One region of the Luteibacter sp. SVR4-7G genome, then DNA from elsewhere that is predicted to be linked to it. Evidence: predicted binding sites of a transcription regulator. Region 1 holds the regulator's gene; each other region holds the start of a gene.
The links. The regulator FliA, encoded in region 1, starts transcription of late flagellar genes. The targets are predictions, from matches to a motif close to TAAAGTTTNNCNNNCNNNGGCCGATAA.

Region 1 (6,878 bases):
CTGGCCGAGCACGCGGGGCAGAGCCAGGATCCAGGCGTCCTCGCCGCGGCGGTGCGTGTCACCCTCGGCCGACAGATCGTCCAGGAAATCGCCGGCCTCGGTACGGAAGTCCCCGTCATTACTTTGGCGCCGGAGCTGGAGCAGATCCTGCTGCAATCCCTACAAGGCGGCGGTCCCGCCGGCGCGGCCGTCGAGCCGGGACTGGCCGATCGCCTGCAGCAGAGCGTTGCCGACGCGGCGCGGCGCCAGGAAGCGGCCGGCGAACCGGCGGTCCTGCTCGTCTCGCCGGCACTTCGTCCGTGGCTTTCACGCTTCACCCGGCATGTGGCCCAAAACCTGCATGTGCTTGCGTACAACGAGGTTCCGGACAACCGACGCGTCAAGCTGGTGACGGCCCTCGGACGATAGGACGAAGACAGGATCGCACGCATGAAAATCAAACGATTCGTTGCTCCCGACATGCGCCAGGCCATGCGCCAGGTCAGGGACGAACAGGGCCCGGATGCCGTGATCCTGTCCACCCGCCGGCTGGACGACGGCATCGAGATCATCGCTGCCCTCGATTACGACGAAGCCCTGGTGCGCGAAGCCGGCTTCGGCCTGGAGCCGCCGGCGAAGCAAGAGAAAGCGCCGATGCGCGCCATCCGCGACGAAGCCGATCGCGCCGCGCGGATCGACCAGGCCCGCGCCGCGACGGCCGCCGCCGTGGAACGTGCCTCGCGCTCCGGCGCGCAGGACAACGCCAACGCGCCGCAGCGCCAGTCCAGCGCGGCGCTCGCCGCCAGCGTGGCCGACGTGGTCCGCGCAGCCACCGTGGCGCCGAACAACGACGCCGCCGTGAACGGCGTGCGTGCCGAGATCACCAACCTGCGCGAGATGCTCGAAGTACAGCTCTCGACCCTCGCGTGGAACCAGATGGATCGCGAGCAGCCGCTGCGTGCCCGCGTGCTGCGCGAGATGACCCGCCTTGGCATCGACGGCGACGTGGCCCGCGCGCTGTGCGCCGAGCTGCCGCCGGGCATGACCCCGGACCAGGCCCGCTACCTGCCGCTGGGCCTCCTCTCGCGCAACATCCGCGCCAGCGGACGCAACTTCGACACCGTGGGCGGCGGCATCACGGCACTGGTGGGTACGACCGGCGTGGGCAAGACCACGACGATCGCCAAGCTCGCCGCCCGCGCGGTGCTGCGCCATGGCGCGTCGAACGTCGCGCTGATCAGTGCCGACCAGTACCGCATCGGTGCCGGGGCGCAGCTCGAACATTATGGCCGCCTGCTCGGCGTGCGCGTTTTCAATGCACACGACGCCACCAGCCTGCGCAATGTGCTTCTGCAACTGCGCGGCAAGCACACCGTCCTCGTGGACACGGCCGGCCTGGCCGGCAACGATCCCAAGCTGCAGCAGCAGTTCGACACGCTGCGCGCAACTTCGGACGTGCGCGTATGCCTCGTGCTCGCCGCCAACGCGCAGGCCCAGGCCATCGACAGCGCCATCCGCGCTTATGCGCCGCTGGCGCCGCAAAGCGCCATCCTCACCAAGCTCGACGAGGCACCGCTGATCGGTGGCGCGCTCTCGGCCCTCATTCGCCACGATCTTCCGCTGGACTACACGACGGATGGGCAGCGCGTGCCCGAGGACATCGCCACGGCCGATGCGCGCAAGCTCGTCTGCCTCGCCGCCCAGCGGCTGAAGCAACGCAACGAAGAACCCGACGACGCCCTGCTGGCCGAACGCTTCGGCACGGCGACGCCGGCCCTGGCCTGAGCGGCCTCACGGACACAGACAGAAAGACAGGGGCAGTGACTTCCTTCATGAGCACACACGCCGATTCCACCCAGGCCGCCGGACTGAACTGGCTCGCCGACCGTCGCCCCACCCGCAGCATCGCGATCGCGGGCGGCAAGGGCGGCGTCGGCAAGACCACGGTGGCGGTCAACCTCGGCATGGCGCTGGCGATGGGCGGCCGGGACGTCCTCCTGCTCGATGCCGACCTCGCCATGGCGAACATCGACGTCCTGCTCGGCCTGCAGCCTACCCGCCACCTGGGTCACATGCTGGAAGGGGAGTGCCGCATCGAGGACCTGATCCTCGAAGCCGCGCACGGCCTGAAGGTGATCCCGGCCACCTCGGGCACGCGGCGCATGGCCCAGCTGCCGAACATCGAGCATGCCGCGGTCATCCGCGCCTTCGATGAGTACCCGCTGGCGCCCGAATACCTCATCGTCGACACCGCCGCCGGCATTTCCGACAGCGTGTCCATGTTCGCGGCGGCCTCGGACGAGGTGGTGGTGGTGGTCTGCGACGAGCCGGCCTCGCTGACCGACGCCTACGCCCTGATCAAGGTGATGAGCCGGGAGTTCGCGGTCAACCGCTTCCGCATCGTGGCCAACATGGTCCGCCATGCCCAGGAGGGCCGCCAGCTGTTCGAGAAGCTGTCGCGGGTGACCAACCGGTTCCTCGACGTATCCCTGGATTTCATGGGCATGGTCCCGCACGACGAATACCTGCGCCAGGCCATCCGGCGCCAGTCGGCCGTCGTCGACGCCTGGCCGAGCAGCCGGTCCGCGATCGGATTCAAGAATCTGGCCCGGTCGGTCGATACATGGGGTGAACCCGAGCCCCGGGCACAGGGCCGCATCGGCTTTTTCGCCGAGCGGTCCCACTTGGGAGGAGGGCTGCCACTGTGAGCGTCGCGACCGAATATCTCGAGATCACGCGTATCCCGGCGGATCAACTGGTAAAAACCCACGCGCCGCTGGTGCGCCGTATCGCCTATCACCTGATGGGCAGGCTGCCGCCGAGCGTGGATGCGAACGACCTCATGCAGGCCGGAATGATCGGATTGCTCGAGGCCGCAAGGAATTACTCGCCGACTCGCGCGGCCAGCTTCGAAACCTATGCGGGCATCCGCATACGTGGCGCCATGCTGGACGAACTGCGCAAGACGGACTGGACCCCGCGCTCCGTCCACCGGAAGTTGCGCGAGGTCGCGGAGGTGACGAGGCAGATCGAAAACGAGACGGGTGGCGACGCCGAAGACGCCGAAGTGATGAAGCGGCTGGGCATCGACGCCATGGAATACAACCAGATCCTGGCCGACGCGGCGAGCGCGCGGTTGCTGAGCCTCACGGCGCCGGAAGGCGACGAGGGCGCGGCGATCGACGTGGCCGACCCGGATGCCGCGGGTCCGGACGGATTGTTCGAGCAGGAAGGCCTGCGCGACGCGCTGGCGCAGTCCATCGATGGGCTGCCCGAGCGCGAAAAGCTGGTCATGTCGCTGTACTACGATGAAGAGCTCAACCTGAAGGAAATCGGTGCGGTGCTGGGTGTGAGCGAATCGCGGGTGTGCCAGATCCACGGCCAGGCCCTGATTCGCCTCCGTGCACGCATGTCGGGTTGGAAAGACAAGCATTGACGAACGCGCGGTAGCAAGGCGGAGAGAAGTTTTGGACAAGAACATGAAGATCCTCGTGGTGGACGATTTCTCCACCATGCGACGTATCGTCAGGAACCTCCTGGTGGAGCTGGGGTTCACCAACACCCTGATCCAGGAGGCCGAGGACGGTAACGCGGCGCTGGCGCTGCTGCGCGCGCAGCCGATCGACCTCGTGGTCACCGACTGGAACATGCCGAACATGACCGGCATCGACCTGCTGCGGGCGATCCGCGCCGATGCACAGCTGAAATCGCTGCCGGTGCTGATGGTCACCGCGGAGAACAACCGCGACCAGATCATCGCCGCCGCGCAGAGCGGCGTGAACGGCTATGTCGTCAAGCCCTTCACCGCGGTGACGCTGAAGGAAAAACTCGACAAGATCTTCGAACGTCTCGCTGCGGCCGCAGGCTAAGGAACGACGATGAACACGATGCTTACCACCGGCCATGACGTGGCACCCGAACTGCGCGAACTGCTCGACGCCGACGATCCGGCCGCCTTCGAGCAGGCGCTCGACCGCCTCCTGCGCACGCGCGAACAGCACCTGTTCCTGGCCCTGGGCCACCTCGCGCGCGACCTGCACGAGTCCGCGCGCCGCCTCGCCGCCGACATCTCCAACGACGGCGTGCCGGGCAACATGGGCGACGCGCGCAAGCACCTGCGCGACGTGCTCGAGATGAGTTCGCAGGCCGCCCATCGCACGCTCGATTTCAGCGAGAAGCTGCGCCCGCAGGCCCAGGCGCTGGCGCGCCAGGCCGACGAAGTGCTGGTGCTCGATCCCGCCGATCCCGCGTTCGGCGCCAACGCCACGGCCCTGGCCGTGCGCGTGGGCGATTTCGCGCAGAGCTGCGATATCGGCTTCGGCGAAATGGTGGAAGCACAGTCGTGGCAGGACCTCTCCGGCCAGCGCGTGGCCCAGGTCGAGGCCTTCATGGCCAAGGTCGAGTCCTCGCTGGTGGAACTGGTGCGCCTGACCGGCTCCCTCGCGGGCGGTGCGGCACCGCCCGCCGACAAGGTCAGCCAGGACGAAGTGGATCGCCTCCTCAGCGAATTCGGCTTCTGAGCGCCCTATGAGCGTGGAGCTGGACAACGAGCTGCTCAATGTCTTCCTGATCGAGGCACGCGAACTGCTCGAGAGCCTGGGCGAACAGCTCGTGGACCTCGAGTCGTCGCCGGGCGACACCGACCTGCTTAACGCGGTATTCCGCGCGTTCCACACCGTGAAGGGCGGTGCGGGATTCCTCGGCCTGAATCCGATGGTGGAGCTCTGCCATCGCGCCGAGGACCTGCTCAACGAAGCGCGCAACGGCGCCGTCGTGCTCAACGCAGGCTTCATGGATGCGCTGCTGGAGTCGCTCGACCTCCTCAACGACATGATGCGGGCCGCCGATGGCGGCCTGCCGCTCGACGCCGCCCCGCGTTCGCTGCTCGATCGCCTGCTGATCCCGGGCCGCGCCGTTTCCGCGCCTCCGGTGGCGCTGTCCGCACCGGTCGCCGCTCCCGCGGCGGCCGCCGTCCCGTCGCGCCCCTACGATCCCATCGAAGACGAATTCGAGGCGATGCTCGACGCCGCGCGCAACGAGCGCGACCCGGCACCGGCATCGTCCGGTACGATCTCCGATGACGAGTTCGAAGCCCTGCTGGATTCGCTCTATGGCACCGGCGCGCCCGGCGCCGAACCGGATGCCTCCGCGCCCGAATCCGCTCCGGTGGCTGCCGCTCCCGTCGCGCCGCCCGCCGGCAACACCATCAGCGACGACGAGTTCGAAGCCCTGCTCGACAGCCTCCACGGCACCGCCGCCCCCGGCACCGCCGCCGTCCCGGCAACGGCTCCTGTAGGAGCGGACCTGTCCGCGACGCCTTTCGCCCCGGTCCCCACGCCTGCGGCAGCACCCGCAACAGCCTCACCGAAATCCCAACCCGCCGAAAAACGCACGGCCTCCACCGCCGACACCACCGTCCGCGTCGACACCAGCCGTCTCGACAGCCTCGTGGATGCCGCCGGCGAACTGGTGCTGGTTCGCAACCGCCTCACCAACCTCGCGCCGCGCGGCACCAACGACCCGATGGAACGCGCCATCGGCGAACTCGAGCGCGTGGCCGAAGACCTGCAGAACGCCGTGCTGCGCATGCGCATGCAGCCGGTGGGCAAGCTGTTCTCACGATTCCCGCGCATCGTCCGCGATCTCGCCCGCCAGCTGGGCAAGGAGATCGAACTGGTTACCGAAGGCGAAGAGACCGACATCGACCGCACCGTGGTGGAAGCGCTGGCCGACCCGCTGGTTCACCTGCTGCGCAATTCGGTCGACCACGGCATCGAGATGCCCGAGGTGCGCGAGCGCGAGGGCAAGCCGCGCTCGGGCACGGTCCGTCTCGCCGCAGGACAGTTCGGCGACCGCATCGTCATCACCGTCACCGACGACGGCAAGGGCATGGACCCCGAGGTCCTGCGCCGCAAGGCCGTCGAAAAGGGCTTGATGGACGAGGAGCAGGCCGCGCGCCTCGACGAGCGAGAATGCTACGAGATCGTGTTCCGCCCGGGTTTCTCCACGGCCAGCCAGGTCTCCGACATCTCCGGCCGCGGCGTCGGTATGGACGTGGTCAAGACGAAGATCGTGGAACTCGGCGGCACGCTGTCGATCGACTCCCGCGTCGGGCACGGCAGCACGGTGCGCCTCTCCGTGCCGCTCACCCTCGCGATCCTGCGCGTGCTGATGGTGCGCGTGGGCAACCGGTTGCTGTCGCTGCCGCTGTCCAACGTGGCCGAAGTGTTCGAACTCGTGCCCGGCCAGATCCAGGAACTCGACGGCCGTATCGTCGCGTCCCATCGCCAGCGCGCGCTGCCCCTGGCCGATCTCGGCCGCTGGGCCGGTGCCGCGGGGAAGGGCGGCCACGTGGTGGTCGTGCAGATCGGCCACCAGACCCTCGGTTGCCTGGTCGACGAGGTGCTTGGACGTGAAGACGTCATGGCCAAGCCGCTGGGGCCGTTCCTCAAGGATGTGCCCGGCGTGGCGGGCGCCACGATCACCGGCGACGGCAGGATTTCGCTCGTGCTCGATCTCGCAGGCCTCGCCGAAGACGGCGGCCAGGTCCTGCCTACCCTGAGGATGGCTGTCTGATATGGATATCGTGAGCGTCGTCGGAACGATCCTGGCCTTCGTGGTCATCATCCTGGGCACCATCCTCAAGGGCTCGAGCCTCGACGCCCTGTGGAATCCGGCCGCGTTCATCATCGTCTTCGTCGGCACCTTCGCGGCCCTGCTCGTGCAGACGCCGGGTGCCGTACTCAAGCGCGCCTGGGGCATGCTGCCCTGGGTATACCGCCCGCCCGATATCGAATCCGCAGACTTGGTCAGCCGCATCGTCGGGTGGAGCGAAATCTCGCGGCGCACCGGCCTCCTCGGCCTGGAGCCTGCGATCGAGCGCGAAGGCGATCCCTTCA
Region 2 (6,878 bases), on a different contig from region 1:
AGAACAGCTATGACGCCAAGAAGGTGGCTGAGGAACAGGAGCTATCTGCACAAGCGGGCTATGTGGGTATGCGCAGCGTAGGTGCGATTGCGCAGTACATGCAGGACCACGCGACGACAGACGAGGAACGAGACGCATGGGCGGATGGCAGCCGAAACAAGGTCATTCTTCACGGCGTGGTGGGCGCCGCGATGGCTTCACTCGGGGGTGGTAATGCAGCGCAGGGAGCGCTCGGTGCTGCTTCGTCCGAAGCCGCTTCGAAGGCCATGCAAGACTATCTGGCCTCAAGTGGCGTCGTCCCGGGATCGGAAGAGTGGAAGACGTACATGGAGTTGGGTGCGACGGCCGTGGGCGGAGCCGTTGGCGGCAGTGCGGGTGCGGCGGCGGCACTCGATGGTGAGTTGTATAACCGCCAGCTGCACGAGACCGAGAAGCAAAGGATCGAGGTACTTGCTGGCGGGGACGAGACCAAGGAGGTTCGCCTGAGCGCTGCCGCGTGTGCGCTTGTACATTGCTCTGCAGAGTACGCGGAGGACTCCCCGGAGTACGCGTACTACTCAAAGCTTGAAGCCATCGGCAATGGAAGTGACTACGCGAGTGAGCGGGAGCTTCTACAAGCGCAGTCTTACCAGCGGATGGGGGTGAACTCGGACGGCAAGGCGACTCCAGTTACGGAATATCTCTTTCAGTATGACAGCGGGCTGTCTGACACTCTTTCATGGGTCAACAATAGCTACGGCCGTCCAGTGACGCGTGCGGGCGGCTTGCTTCAATCCGCCAGCGGAGCAGCGGCAATGGTTGGAGGGGGTGTGCTCACGGCAGGGGGGCTTGCAGCCTGTCCGGAGTCGTTCGGTGCAGGTTGCGGTGCCGCTTTGGTAGGAGGGCTTGCTGTCGGCTGGGGCGCCGACAACTGGAAGGCGGGAGCCGATACCGCGGCAACCGGCACCAACGGTGCCACATTTATAGGCTCTTCGATCTCGAAAGGGTTCGGAATATCAGAGGGCGCCGGAGAACTCATTTACGGTGCGCTGGGCGCAGTTGGAACTATGAATGTCGCTGGTGCGCTGAGTTCGGCTGCGCGTGCCAGGGAAGGTGCCACGCTCCTGAGCGCTGAAGCGACTGCTACCCTGACATACAAGCCAACCTCAGGGGTGGTTTTACAGTCTGCAGAGGGTCGTACGACCACGATTGTTGGCTCCTACTCGAATGACATGGAGTCGGTGATTAATGAGCTTGGGAACGTTAAGACGACCAACCTTGGTCCGAGAACTGGTGGATTCAACGTGCTGAACATTCCGGACGATCTGTATGTGAACCCCAGGCAGTTCTGGACAGACTACAACCAGCCCTGGCTTGCAAATGCAATTGATCGCGGCGATAACATTCTCGCGGCTACACGTCCGGCTTTCGACGTGCAAGGCGTCAATCGTCTCTTTAGCGTTCTCGTGAAACCAAATGAGACGACGGGACTGATGGAGTTGTCGGGCTACGGGCGAGAATATTTGATGCTCAAACGGGCGGGGTATGTTTATAAAGACGGGAAATTCGTGAAATGAATTACATTTCGAGTTTGGCTGAGGTCGTCCGCGTGTCATGGGGGTACTTGATCTCGGCCTACGGCCTCAGTGTGATCGACGTTGATACCGACAATGTTCTGCTTCGAGGTCCGAAATATGCCATTGACATCATGACCGATAGGGACGGGGTGAGCATGATCTATATCGACACTCAAGGGGAGCCGATTGCTGGGTACAACTTGTTCTTGTTTCTATGGGCCACTCGCAAAGATCGTCTGACTTTCTTTGCCAAAGAGCCAGTAACGACTACTCGTGCGCAATGGCTCAATCTTCATGTTGGAATCCTGGCCCAACATCTGGAGAACGCAGGGCAGGACATTCTAGAGGGATCCAGGGCGTGGATTGAAAGTTACCCTGGCGCACCGCTACAACCGGCAAGAAAAATTGCCGGCTTGCTTTAAGTGTCAAAACAATATCCGGCAGTACACGGCGCTGTTCGGCGGTGTGCCGATCGCAACGGGTTTGGAACCATTTAGTGCCAGATGAGCTAGCGAGCTTCCTATATTCCGACTACGGAATGGGACCCGCGGAGGCTCGGACGACGAGTACTATTTGGCCGTATGGAGCATCATCAGCGCACCGCTATTGGTGGAACGTATAGGGAGCGGCTATCGTATTGCGTTTCCCGAGAGAATTAAACTGATGAGTCAGTTGGATTCGAAATGGGGTGCTCGAGTGAAGGAAGCGCTTGAGGAGACGTTGAAATCCGCCCCGTATCGCGACGAACTATAGGTAGTGTTGTGACGTCCATACATGCATCAGTTGAGTTCGGGATTGTGATTAGGCGCGCGTCTCTGATCGAGCGAGGCGTAGGGCTTGATCAGGTGTACATGTGCATGGGAGACCTCGTTACCCACAGGCATCAATGACGAGTTGATTTCATTCGGCCCGTCCTTCGGCCCTGAGGCGCAGCGCGAGTTCCTGCGGCGCCTCGAAGAGTTAGGCCTTGTTTACTTTGAAGACTTTTTTGACATCAATGTCGATCATCCAGTGTGGTGCGCATTTCTAATCACGTCTGGTCTTGAGGATCCTGCCGCCAGGCATTTATAGAATTGGGTACATGGAAATCGAATTCATTGATCGCGAAGAAATGTATTCGGTGCGAGCAGTCGGCGTGGAGCTGTTCTTGTGCGTTGTCGTGGGAGGAGTGGGCTTGTGGGACGAAAGGATTCCGATGGATGAGGTTATGACGCGGCAGTTTCGTGAGAATCCTTGCGGCTTGCTCCCTTGGGTCCAGAAGGTGCGTCGCGGATCGATAGCTAACCAGGGCAGGGATAGCGGAAAGGGCTGAGGTCCCGCGTCGAAACGGGTAACCCACACCCCTAAAGCTTTCCCCCCGCAAGCCGATAAGCCCATCGAACGACCCCCCGGGCGATGTGCGCCAAGGGTCCCAACGGTACGGACGATGGCGAAGAAATCCTCCAAAGACGCCCCCCGCGCCCCGCTGGCGCTGGATGCCGACCTGCGTATCGGCGCGGCGCCGGCGCTCCGCGATACGCTGCTGGGCGTCCTGGCCGCCGGCCAGCCCGTCGAGCTCGACGGCGCGTCCGTGGCCCAGGTCGATACGGCGGCACTGCAGGTCCTCGCGGCGTTCTCCCGCGACGCCCGTGCGGCGGGCCTTCCCGTCGCCTGGACCGGTGTCAGCGACCCTCTCCGGCGCGGCGTGTCCGTGCTGGGCCTTGATGCTTTGATCGAACTGCCGGCCCACGCCGGCGTGAACTGAAGGTGCTCCGATGGCGAAGATTCTTGCGGTAGACGACTCGGCCTCCATGCGCAGCATGGTGGCCTTCACCCTGCGTGGCGCGGGCCACGACGTGGACGAGGCCGATAACGGCCAGGCGGCGCTGGATACGGCGCGCGGCACGAAGTTCGACCTGGTCCTGGCCGACGTGAACATGCCGGTGATGGACGGCATTTCCATGGTCCGCGAGATGCGCACGATGGCCGGTTACAGCGGCGTGCCCATCCTCATGCTCACCACCGAGTCGAACCCGGAAAAGAAGATGGAAGGCAAGGCCGCCGGCGCCACCGGCTGGCTGGTGAAGCCGTTCGACCCCGACCAGCTGCTGGCCACCGTCGCCCGCGTGCTCGGTTAATCCGCTCCAAGACGTTCCGGCAATCCAGGATCCACCTCCATGTCCAAAGTCGATCTGGCGCAATTCCACAAGGCGTTCCACGAGGAAAGCCTCGATGGCCTCGACGCCATGGAGCAGGCGCTCCTCGCCCTGGACGAAGGTGCCGACGATCCGGAGCTGATCAACGTGGTGTTCCGCGCCGCCCACTCGATCAAGGGCGGCGCGGCCACGTTCGGTTTCACCGACGTGGCGGCGTTCACCCACGTGGCCGAGAACCTGATGGACGAGGTCCGCAGCGGCCGCCGTCCGATGGAAAAGGCCGTGGTGGAGTTGCTGCTTCGCTCGGGCGACACCGTGCGCGACATGCTGGCCCTGTCGATGGCGGGCAAGCCCGCGGCCACGGCCGAGAGCCAGGCCCTGCTGGCCGAGCTCTCGGCGATGGTGTCCGGCGGCACGGCCGCGGCGCCTGTGGCCGCCAAGGCCGCCGCGCCTGCCGAGGCCATCGAAGGCTGGGACATCGCCTTCCGCCCCTTCGATTACCTGCTCAAGACCGGCAACGATCCGGCGCGCATGTTCCGCGAACTCGGCGCGCTGGGGCCGCTTCGCGCCGAATGCGATGCCAGCAGGCTTCCCGCGTTGGCCGACATGGACGCCTCATCGTCCTACCTCGGCTGGACGCTCCACCTCGACGCCGGCGCCAAGCGCGCCGCCGTCGAAGGCGTGTTCGACTGGGTCGATGGCGACTGCGACCTGACCCTCACACCCCGTCTCGCCGCGCCGTCTCCGGCCGCGCCCACCGCGCCCACCGCCCCGGCTGCGCCGTCCGCCCCGCGCGCCGTGCGCGACGTGGCCATGAACAGCGAATCCAGTTCCGTCCGCGTCGGCATCGAGAAGATCGATACGCTGATCAACCTCGTGGGCGAACTGGTCATCACCCAGTCGATGCTCAGCCAGTTCCATGACGGCGTTGACGCGTCGCAGCTGGAAATGCTGCGTCATGGTCTCGCCCAGCTGGGCCGCCATACGCGCGAGTTGCAGGAAAGCGTGATGAGCATCCGCATGCTGCCCATCAGCACGGTGTTCAACCGCTTCCCGCGCCTGGTCCGCGACCTGGCGCAGAAGCTGGACAAGAAGGTGGTGCTGGACCTGCGCGGCGAGACCACCGAACTCGACAAGACCGTGCTCGAGAAGATCGGCGATCCGCTGGTCCACCTCGTGCGCAACGCCATCGACCATGGCCTGGAAGGCCCGGCGAAGCGCCTCGCCGCGGGCAAGTCCGATACGGGCACCCTGCGCATGGAGGCCTTCCATCGCGGCGGTTCCATCGTGGTGGAAGTGGCCGACGACGGCGCCGGCCTGAACCGCGACGCCATCGTGGCGAAGGCCGTGCAGCGCGGCATCATCGCGTCGGGTGACGGCATGTCCGACGAGGCCGTGGCCGAGCTGATCTTCGAGGCCGGGTTCTCCACCGCGGCCGCCACCACCGACCTTTCGGGTCGTGGCGTCGGCATGGACGTAGTCCGCCGCAATGTCATGGATCTCGGCGGTACCGTCGGCATCCGCAGCACGCAGGGCAGCGGCACCACTTTCACCATCACGCTGCCGCTCACCCTCGCCATCATCGACGGCCTCACCGCCGCGGTAGGCGAGGAGACCTACATCGTGCCGCTGGTTTCCATCGTGGAATCGGTGCAGGTGAAGCCGGACGCTGTGCGCAGCGTGGCCGGCGGCGGCGAGCTGTTCCGCTTCCGCGACCAGTGGCTGCCGATCGTGCGTCTGTTCGACGTGTTCGGCTGCGATGGCCGCCGCCGGGCGATCGACGAGGGCATCGTGATCGTCGTGGAAGGCGAGGGCGCCCGCATCGGCCTGTTCGTGGATGAGCTGATCGGCCAGCAGCAGGCGGTGGTGAAGTCGCTGGAGGCCAATTACCGGCGCGTGGCGGGGATTTCCGGCGCCACGATCCTGGCCGACGGCTCGGTGGCGCTGATCGCCGACGTGACCGGCCTGGTGCGCATGCAGGGGCGCCGCAAGGCCGCCTGATCGAAGGAAGCCGTCGTAGGAGCGCGCCTTGCGCGCGACATCTTTCCGCGAGGAGCAGCAGGGCCTGTTGCTCACGGCCTCAAAAGATGTCGCGCGCAAGGCGCGCTCCTACACAGCAGCCCTTTGCTGCCTTGGGCGCCTCGAATTCCCCCCTCAAGTCCCTGCGGCCGCGGCCGATACCCCTTGGGAAGGGGTCCCGAACCGCCGAACCGATCCGCCGTGGGAACGACATGAACGAGCACGCCAGCACCGCCACCGCCGCGTCCGACGAGGCCGCGCAGTACCTCACCGTCAACCTCGGGAACGAGGAATACGGCGTCGACATCCTCGCCGTCCGTGAAATCCGTGGCTGGACGCCGGTCACCCGCATTCCGCAGGCCCCGTCCTACGTGCTCGGCGTGCTTAATCTCCGCGGCGCCATCGTTCCCGTGCTGGACCTGCGCCTGCGCTTCGGCCTGGCCCGCGAGGAATACACCGCCACCACCGTCTGCGTGATCGTGATGGTCGCCGGCCGCCAGTTCGGCGTGGTGGTGGATGCGGTCTCCGACGTGGTCGACGTCGCCCCGGGCGCCGTGCGACCGGTGCCCGACATGGGCACCACCGTCGATACCGAATACCTGAAGGGCCTGACTTCCGTCGGCGAGCGCATGGTGCTGCTCCTCGACGTGGATCGCCTGCTCCAGCCGCAGGATGCCCAGATGCTCGAGGCGGCTCTCGCCTCGCCGGATGTGAAAGCCGTCGCCTGAGCGTACGAACACCGGGAGGCCACCAGGCTTGCCCGCCGTGATGCCTGGTTTGCCCTTGCCGCACCTTGCCGATTGGAATCGCAATGAAGAAGTTCAAGTTCAAAATGCCTGCCCTCACCATCCGCGGACGCCTGTACGGCGTGCTCGGCCTGCTCACGCTCATGCTGATCGGCGGCGCGGCCGTCGGCCTCGGCGCCATGCACTTCCAAAACGAAGGCATGCGCAGGATCTATGAGGAAGAGCTGGCACCGTCGGAGATGCTCGCGCGCATCAACGCGAACTCGCTCATGTCCTTCGTGGTACTGGGTGAAGCCGCCTCCAAGGTTGGCAAGCCGGACCAGGTGAAGCAGAAGGTCGCCGAGTTCCAGAAGTACCAGGCGGACATGGCCTCGGTGAAGCAGGAATTCAGCAAGGTCCCGATGTCCCCCGACATCAAGAAG
Region 3 (6,878 bases), on a different contig from region 1:
AGTTCGGCTGGTGGTCCGGCAGCGATGCCTACCCGAAGCCCGCCTACTACGCCTTCACCTACCCCCAGCCTCCGGGCATCGAACACGCCCCGGTTCTGCCGGCGGCGGCGCACTGGGACGGCGCGATGTGCGAGTTCATCCTGGACTATGACAGGCTGGTGGAATCCGGACAGCCCGACCGCGACCTCCTGACCTTCGTTCAGACGACTTACGAGGCGGGCGCACGATCGGCCGGATGGAACCCTGCCCTCATCGGCACCGGACGGCCGGTCTAGATACATCTGACGCCGCGGCAACCAAATCGCTCGCCGGGCGCACAAACATCATGTTTTCGAAGTACCGACATGCGCGACTCCACACCTGAACGTTACGACCGGCCGACCATCGTCCTGCATTGGCTCATGACCATCCTGGTGATCGTGCAGTGGACTATCGGCCGCACCACCGGCCTGCTCCCGAGAGGTCCGCTACGCGTGGACATCTGGTCGGTACATGTGCTGCTGGGCGTCAGCATCGCCGTGGTGCTCGTGGCACGCATCGTATGGCGCCTCCGGCGCGGCAGACGGTTGCCCGGTGTCGGCACGACGGCGGAACGCGCGGCAGCCAGCTTCGTCCATATCGGCTTGTACGTCGTGCTGGCGATCGTGGTCGTGCTGGGCTTCGCGAATACGTACGTCCACGGTTTCCCGCTATTCAACGTCCTCACGCTGCCCGGCAAGCAGGACATGGCGACCATCCTGCGGGTGAACAGCTGGCATGGTTTCGCCGCCAACGTGCTTGCCGCGCTGATCCTGTTGCACACGCTTGCCGCATTGTTTCACCACTACGTGAAGCGCGACGGCGTCCTCGGCCGCATGAGGACGGCGCGCCGCTCTTCCCGAACCCCATGAGGTCCCGGCGCGAGCCGGCGCGCCTGCGACTCAGATTTCCGCCGCAATCTTCCTCAGCTGACGCTCGAATTCGTCCGCCGGCTGGCCACCGGAGATCAGGTAGCGCTCATTGACGACCACCGCCGGTACGCTGTTGATGCCGCGGCTCTGCCACAGGTGCTCGTCCGCGCGAACTTCGGCCGCATAGCGATCGGACTCGAGCACCGCGCGAGCCTGCAGGGGGTCCAGCCCGGCCTTTTCTGCGGCGGCCACCAGGTTGTCGTGGTTTCCCGGATCGCGCTGGTCGGTGAAGTTCAACGCGAACAACTGGCGCTTCAGTTCAAGCTGCTTGCCTTCGTCTTTTGCCCACGCGAGCAGACGGTGTGCGTCGAACGTGTTGTAGATGCGGCTGTCGTCCGACGTGTTCATCGTAAAACCGACGTCGGCCGCACGCGCCCTGATGCGCTCGCGGTTGACCCGCGCTTCATCGAACGAGATGCCGTACTTCTGGTGGATGTGCTCCAGGCTGTTCTGGCCACCCGCCGGCATCCGCGGATTCAATTCAAAGGGGTGGAACGTGAGCTCCGGCTCGATCACATCGTGCAATCGATCCAGTGCCTGCTCAAGACCACCCAGGCCGATGACGCACCACGGGCAGGCGATGTCCGAAACGAAGTCGATCTTGATTTTCTTCGGCACGGCTGAGTCCTTGATCAAAAATACCTGCGGATATCGTACACGCGCCCAGCCTTAACCTCTTGCTTAGAACAAACTCGCGGTGTCGCCCCGGAGGCGGCTCACACCTCCGCTTCGACGAAGCGGAAGAAGGCCACCTGTCCGGTCAGTTCCCTCGCCCGCTCGAGCGACGCCCGGCTGGCTGCGCTCGCCTCTTCCGCCAACGCGGCGTTCTGCTGGGTCATCTCGTCGAGTGCGGAAACCGACTGGACGACCTGGTCCACGCCCGAGGCCTGCTCTCCCGACGCGGCGGCAATCTCCGCGATGATGCCGGCAACGCGTGAAGTGCCCCGGTGGATGTCGTCGAGCGAACGGCCGGTGGAGCGCACCAGTTCCACGCCGTGGGCGACGCTCTCGCCTGTCTCGGTGGCGAGCTTGCGGATCTCGCGCGACGAGTTGGCGCTGCGCTGGGCGAGCTGGCGTACTTCGGACGCCACGACCGCGAAGCCCCTCCCCTGTTCGCCGGCACGTGCCGCTTCCACCGCGGCGTTGAGGGCCAGCAGGTTCGTCTGGAAGGCGATCTCGTCCATCAGCGAGGCGATGCCCGAGATGCTGCTCGCGGCGTGCTGGATCCGCTGCATGCCTTCTTCCGCCGAACGCGCGACGGCGGCGGCGCGTTTCGCGTCCTCGTGCAATGCCTTGGTCACCGTCTCGGCCGTGCGCGCCCCTTCCGAGTTCTGCCGCACCGATGCCGCCATCTGCTCCATCGACGCGGCCGTTTCTTCCAGCGCCGCCGCCTGCGACTGCGTGCGCTGCGAGAGGTCGTCCACGCCGTGGGAGATTTCCGCCGCCGCCAGGGACACGCTCCGTGCGCCTTCACGAACCTGCTCGACCACCGTAGCGAGCGTATCGTCCATGGTCGCCAGGGAGCGCAAGGTATCGCTCAACTCGTCGTCGCCCGTCACGTCGAGCGCATGCTTCAGCGTGCCCTGGCTGATGTCGGCGGCGAGGCGGCTCGCAACCCTCAAGGGCGTCATGACCGCCCGGAACAGCAGCCAGCCAGCGGCGCACAGGATGACGAGACCGGCGACGATGATCGCGAGGCTGATCTCGAAGGTGCGTGCATGACGGGCTTCGGCGGCCTTGAACTGTGCCCCGGCCGTGCCTTCGACCAGCGTCACGTTACGCAGGATCGCGGCGCTCTCCGCATCGAACGCGCCGGCCAGTCCATGCAATGCGAGATCCGTCGCCTCCTGGCGATGGCCCGCGTCAAGGATGGCGAGGGTCTTCGTGATCAGCGGGGCGACGGCCGCCCGGGCGCCTTCGAACTGCTGCGCTGCATCGCTGCCTTCAGCCGACGCCACGCCGTCGGATCGATACACGGCCCATCGCTTGTCGATATCCCGGTCCAGCGAAGCGATGAGGCGCCGAGCGTCGTCAGCTGCGCCGGGCGTGCCGAACAAGAGGGCGCGGCTTACCGCTCCGCGCTCGGTCGCAATCGCCGAGCGTATGTGGCCTACCTGCGCCACCGGAAGCAGGTTCCGGTGGAACATCGCGTCAAGGTCGCCAAAGGTGAACGTGAGGGCCAGCAGGCCCACGCCACCCAGCGCAAGCGCAATGAGGAAACCGGCGCTCATCGCCGCGAAGATCTTGCGTCCCACCGTGAATCGCATCGTACTGGCATCCGTGACAAGGTGATGCCGTATCGGCTCGTACCCGAAGGCGTTTAGCCATATCTGATATGCATGCGACGAATGGCGCCGGACCGACCGAGGAATCGGACAATAAATTCCCGGTACCATGAAGCCCTTGCAGGCGTCCATTTCGTCGCTGTCGAACCGATTTCTACTATGAATAACAAGCACTCGATAAGTCTCCGATTGTTCAGCCAAGCCATCGGGTTGGACCTGATGTTGCCAAGCATAGGCTTGGATGCATCGGTGACCTGGAATAAGGGAGACGCTCGGCGCACCCCTAAAGGTGCCTCACTTGACGGCGTCTATAGTGATTCTTTCGCGGTGTTTCCGCTGATCAAGGATGACGCTCGCTGGTTGACTGAATCGATATCAGAGTGCATTTCGCGACTAAAGCATTCTCGAGACTTTTTTGCAGAGCTCAAAGCTACCGGCGGTAGAGCCGAGCTTTTCATCGGATGGTTTATCTCCCCAGGCGCAGGAGACACGCTTTCTTCCGATCTTCTTCTGGAATTGGGCAATCTCGGCCTGGATCTCTCCTTCGATATCTATCCAGAAAATGCATCGAAAGAACTATAGCTAAACAAGAAATCGATTACGGCCAAATTGAGCGAACTGAACAAGACGCCATGACGCAATACATCAATACGCTCCCTGCGCTGCACGACGGTCTGCTCATGGGCATCCTGGTCAACGACCGGGAAGCAAGGGTGTTTGTGAAAACCGAGTCCGGCACGCCCCTGACCTTGGTGCTTTCGGACGTGGAGCGACTCAATGTCGACGAATTTTCAGAGGGCAATATCATCTTTGACTGCGAGTTGTTGACCAGTTTCGACTTACCGCTCGATCTCCTCACCGCTCTTAGTCATCGCAGTACCCGTGAGCATGAACTAGAAAGACTGCGCGTCCTTGTCGCTGAGGGCAGCTACCAAGTCTTTGTCCTGACGCCTAGCTATGGCGGTACCGTCATCGGCTTGATGAAGGCATTGGCAGTAGTCGAGGGCCACCAAATCGCCTGACGCCTCGTACCATGGAGACCACTCCTCGCTATTGGGCCTGCGCATTGTCGACTTCCATGACACTTCAGGGCTTGAGTCTCAGCTGCCCGTCGAACCTGAAGATGGAAATTTCCCGCGTACCGCATAGTTGCGGTCTTGCACACGACCTGTCTCAAGGAATTCCTTCAATCGGTGCAGGTTGGCCGCCATTTCCTTCGCGGCCGGCTTGCCGATCCAGGACAGGAGCTCGAGGCCTACGGCTCCGAGGGGCGTGTGCATTACTTCGCGCACCACGGTTTCTCCTTGATCGGAGCCCGGCTTGAAATACATGTCCCAACGGACCTGGCGCCGCGGAGGGGCGACGGTCTGGTAGCGGATCAGGACGTTCTCGATCTCCTCGGTGACGGTGACCGTCCAGTGCACCGCCACCTTCAACGGGCCCTGGATTGTCCAGCGCGTGGTCGACGGATCGATGGTCTCGACCGCCATCACGTCGCCCAGGAAGCGCGGCAGGTTTTTGAAATCCCGGTAGAACGCGTACACGACTCCGACGGGGCGCCGGATCGTTATGCTCGCTTCGATGGTGTGGGAATCGGCGGTTTTCACAGGCGGTCAACCGGTACGTCGGAGACAGTCCGACGGACAGATGTTGACCGCGCCGTCGACGCGGTGGAAGTGAATAGATCGCAGCTTCGAGCTGCACCGGCTGCAGCTCGGAAGCTCCTTCAACGGAACAACATGAACCCGGCGAAGGCGATGATCGGGAGAGCTATCCACTCCATGGGTATCCAGAAGAGCGAGTGAGACTTCTGGACCAGGACGGTCTGGTCAGTACCCGGGATGGTGCGATATCGGCGCTTCGTACTGTTGAGGTACCGGCCGAGCAACCATACCAACACGCCGCCGATAGCCAGCGTCAGCGCCGGAACGACCTTGTGCGACGAGTAGTACCCCTTCCCCAGCAATCCATCGACCGACAATTGGCTCGCGATTGCGACACCGAAGGGAACCAACAACGACAGTATTCCCGCGCCTCGCCAGATGAACAGCATCCTTTACAACTCCCCTGTTTGGTGAAAAGTCCGGACAACAAGGGGCGAGGACAGGTAACCGTGGGAGCACCCGGGTTCGGCCGAGTGCGTCGGATGGTGTGCCATGCCTGTTTCCCCTGTTGCAGGAGGATTGTGCCAAACAGGGGACGTGGCCGCCACAGGCTGGGGATACCGCTCGCGCGGGCCGGAATCCCGCCTGCCGTCGCGGAGTAATCAAGGGCGATGACGAACTGTCTCAATCGCCAGGTTCCATCCCTGCCCCAAGCTCCGTAGCCAACCGCAACTGTTCACGGCACATCTGCGCATGCGCGTGTTCCGTGCACTCGACGCTCATCTTCGCGAGCGAACAGATCGCTTCCAGCGCAATCGCCACGTGGCGGCGCTTCACGCTGTCCTCTCCATACATCAGATCGGCGCTGAATTCCGAAATACCACGAATGTACTGCTGCCACTCGATGGCGCGATTCAACAATTCGTGCGCCGTGGCATCGGGATCGAAGCAACTTTCCGGGAGGGGAATCTTCGGGGATTTGTTCTCTTCTGCTGACATGACCTTTTCCTTTGGCATGCGCCGCGCCCGCGTCCAGGTGTGGCACGCCGGCGAACGGCGTGCCACGGGGGTGATCAAACGGACTCGCGGGTGACCGGCTGCCCTATCCGGGCGCCGGGCGGCTTGATTGAGAAGTGGATGACAGCGACAGCCTGGCTTTCGCCGGCCCACTGGGCTACCCGCCGTGTGGGTATCGGCTGAGAAAAGACTCCGAAAGCGGCCGCCGCCGCGGTTCTTCAACCGTGCCTGCGACTGTGCAGACGGCCCGGTGAGCGGTGGGATTTGCCGCCGGGGGGATTCGGCGGGCGGGCGGGTGCCGTATGATCTTGGGTAGCCACTGATCGACTCCTAGCAAGTTGGTTGTGGTTAGCGGGCCTTGTGGTGCGCCAACACCCTTGGCCCGCGCTTATCGTCGCTTTGGGCGACTGTTGCCTGTGACGCGTTCGAAGCGGCGGAGACGGGCAACGGGGACAACCTAGCACTTGCGTTGGGTGGTTGTCTGTAGGTGGTGGCGAGATCCAGAAAATTCTCAACACCCAAACAGTTATCAACGCCTCCTAGGCAATGTAATGAGTGCAACTGATGGCAGGAGTACACCCCAGTGATGTGGTTGACGCATCATCAATCTATATCACTCAGGTCTCCGAGATAGGCAACTCTGGCAGCACAAATCTGGCCACAGACGCCTCGACCAAAACCAAGGTCCCTGACTCTTCTGGAACGGAATAAAAAATTGAAGTCATATTCTTGAGAGACCGACCCGAACTGTCATCGTCGTTGGGCTCGCCAATATGGATGACGGCACCAGATATTGGTTCGGGCAAATCGATCTGCGGCGGCCCAGCCTCAAGAGCGAAGATTATCCGTCGATCACCAGCTAGTCGCTCATCAGCAATGACCTCCGCTGCTTCAGACAAGAATGGGTCGCCAGCTCCGTGGCAGGCATATACGTTCAGGTGCAAGCTCCCATGCCCACCCCATTCTTCAAACTGAAACTTGATCCTGTCTGAATAAGGCAAATTCGCCCCTTGGCGATTTAA

Region 2: ACR9ZH_RS09785 (STAS domain-containing protein) is a predicted target of FliA. The motif match lies at 2,901-2,927, and genes of this name have one in related genera.
Region 3: ACR9ZH_RS01120 (methyl-accepting chemotaxis protein) is a predicted target of FliA. The motif match lies at 3,247-3,273, and genes of this name have one in related genera.

The regions. Positions count from the first base shown of each region.
Region 1 is NZ_JBPGXO010000010.1:5,659-12,536, reverse strand. Features, by position in the region: gene flhA (flagellar biosynthesis protein FlhA) at 1-408, shown strand, start outside; gene flhF (flagellar biosynthesis GTPase FlhF) at 430-1,764, shown strand; gene ACR9ZH_RS05540 (MinD/ParA family protein) at 1,812-2,687, shown strand; gene ACR9ZH_RS05535 (RNA polymerase sigma factor FliA) at 2,684-3,415, shown strand; gene cheY (chemotaxis response regulator CheY) at 3,447-3,848, shown strand; gene ACR9ZH_RS05525 (protein phosphatase CheZ) at 3,858-4,499, shown strand; gene ACR9ZH_RS05520 (chemotaxis protein CheA) at 4,507-6,555, shown strand; gene ACR9ZH_RS05515 (flagellar motor protein) at 6,557-6,878, shown strand, end outside.
Region 2 is NZ_JBPGXO010000021.1:36-6,913, forward strand. Features, by position in the region: partial or broken gene ACR9ZH_RS09770 (hypothetical protein) at 1-1,556, shown strand, start outside; gene ACR9ZH_RS09775 (hypothetical protein) at 1,553-1,978, shown strand; gene ACR9ZH_RS09780 (hypothetical protein) at 2,638-2,868, shown strand; gene ACR9ZH_RS09785 (STAS domain-containing protein) at 2,983-3,300, shown strand; gene ACR9ZH_RS09790 (response regulator) at 3,311-3,673, shown strand; gene ACR9ZH_RS09795 (chemotaxis protein CheA) at 3,713-5,692, shown strand; gene ACR9ZH_RS09800 (chemotaxis protein CheW) at 5,923-6,438, shown strand; gene ACR9ZH_RS09805 (methyl-accepting chemotaxis protein) at 6,522-6,878, shown strand, end outside.
Region 3 is NZ_JBPGXO010000002.1:65,524-72,401, reverse strand. Features, by position in the region: gene ACR9ZH_RS01135 (DUF5996 family protein) at 1-275, shown strand, start outside; gene ACR9ZH_RS01130 (cytochrome b) at 345-890, shown strand; gene ACR9ZH_RS01125 (DsbA family oxidoreductase) at 921-1,568, opposite strand; gene ACR9ZH_RS01120 (methyl-accepting chemotaxis protein) at 1,667-3,217, opposite strand; gene ACR9ZH_RS01115 (hypothetical protein) at 3,395-3,817, shown strand; gene ACR9ZH_RS01110 (hypothetical protein) at 3,868-4,257, shown strand; gene ACR9ZH_RS01105 (SRPBCC family protein) at 4,336-4,842, opposite strand; gene ACR9ZH_RS01100 (hypothetical protein) at 4,962-5,288, opposite strand; gene ACR9ZH_RS01095 (hypothetical protein) at 5,524-5,838, opposite strand; gene ACR9ZH_RS01090 (hypothetical protein) at 6,474-6,878, opposite strand, start outside.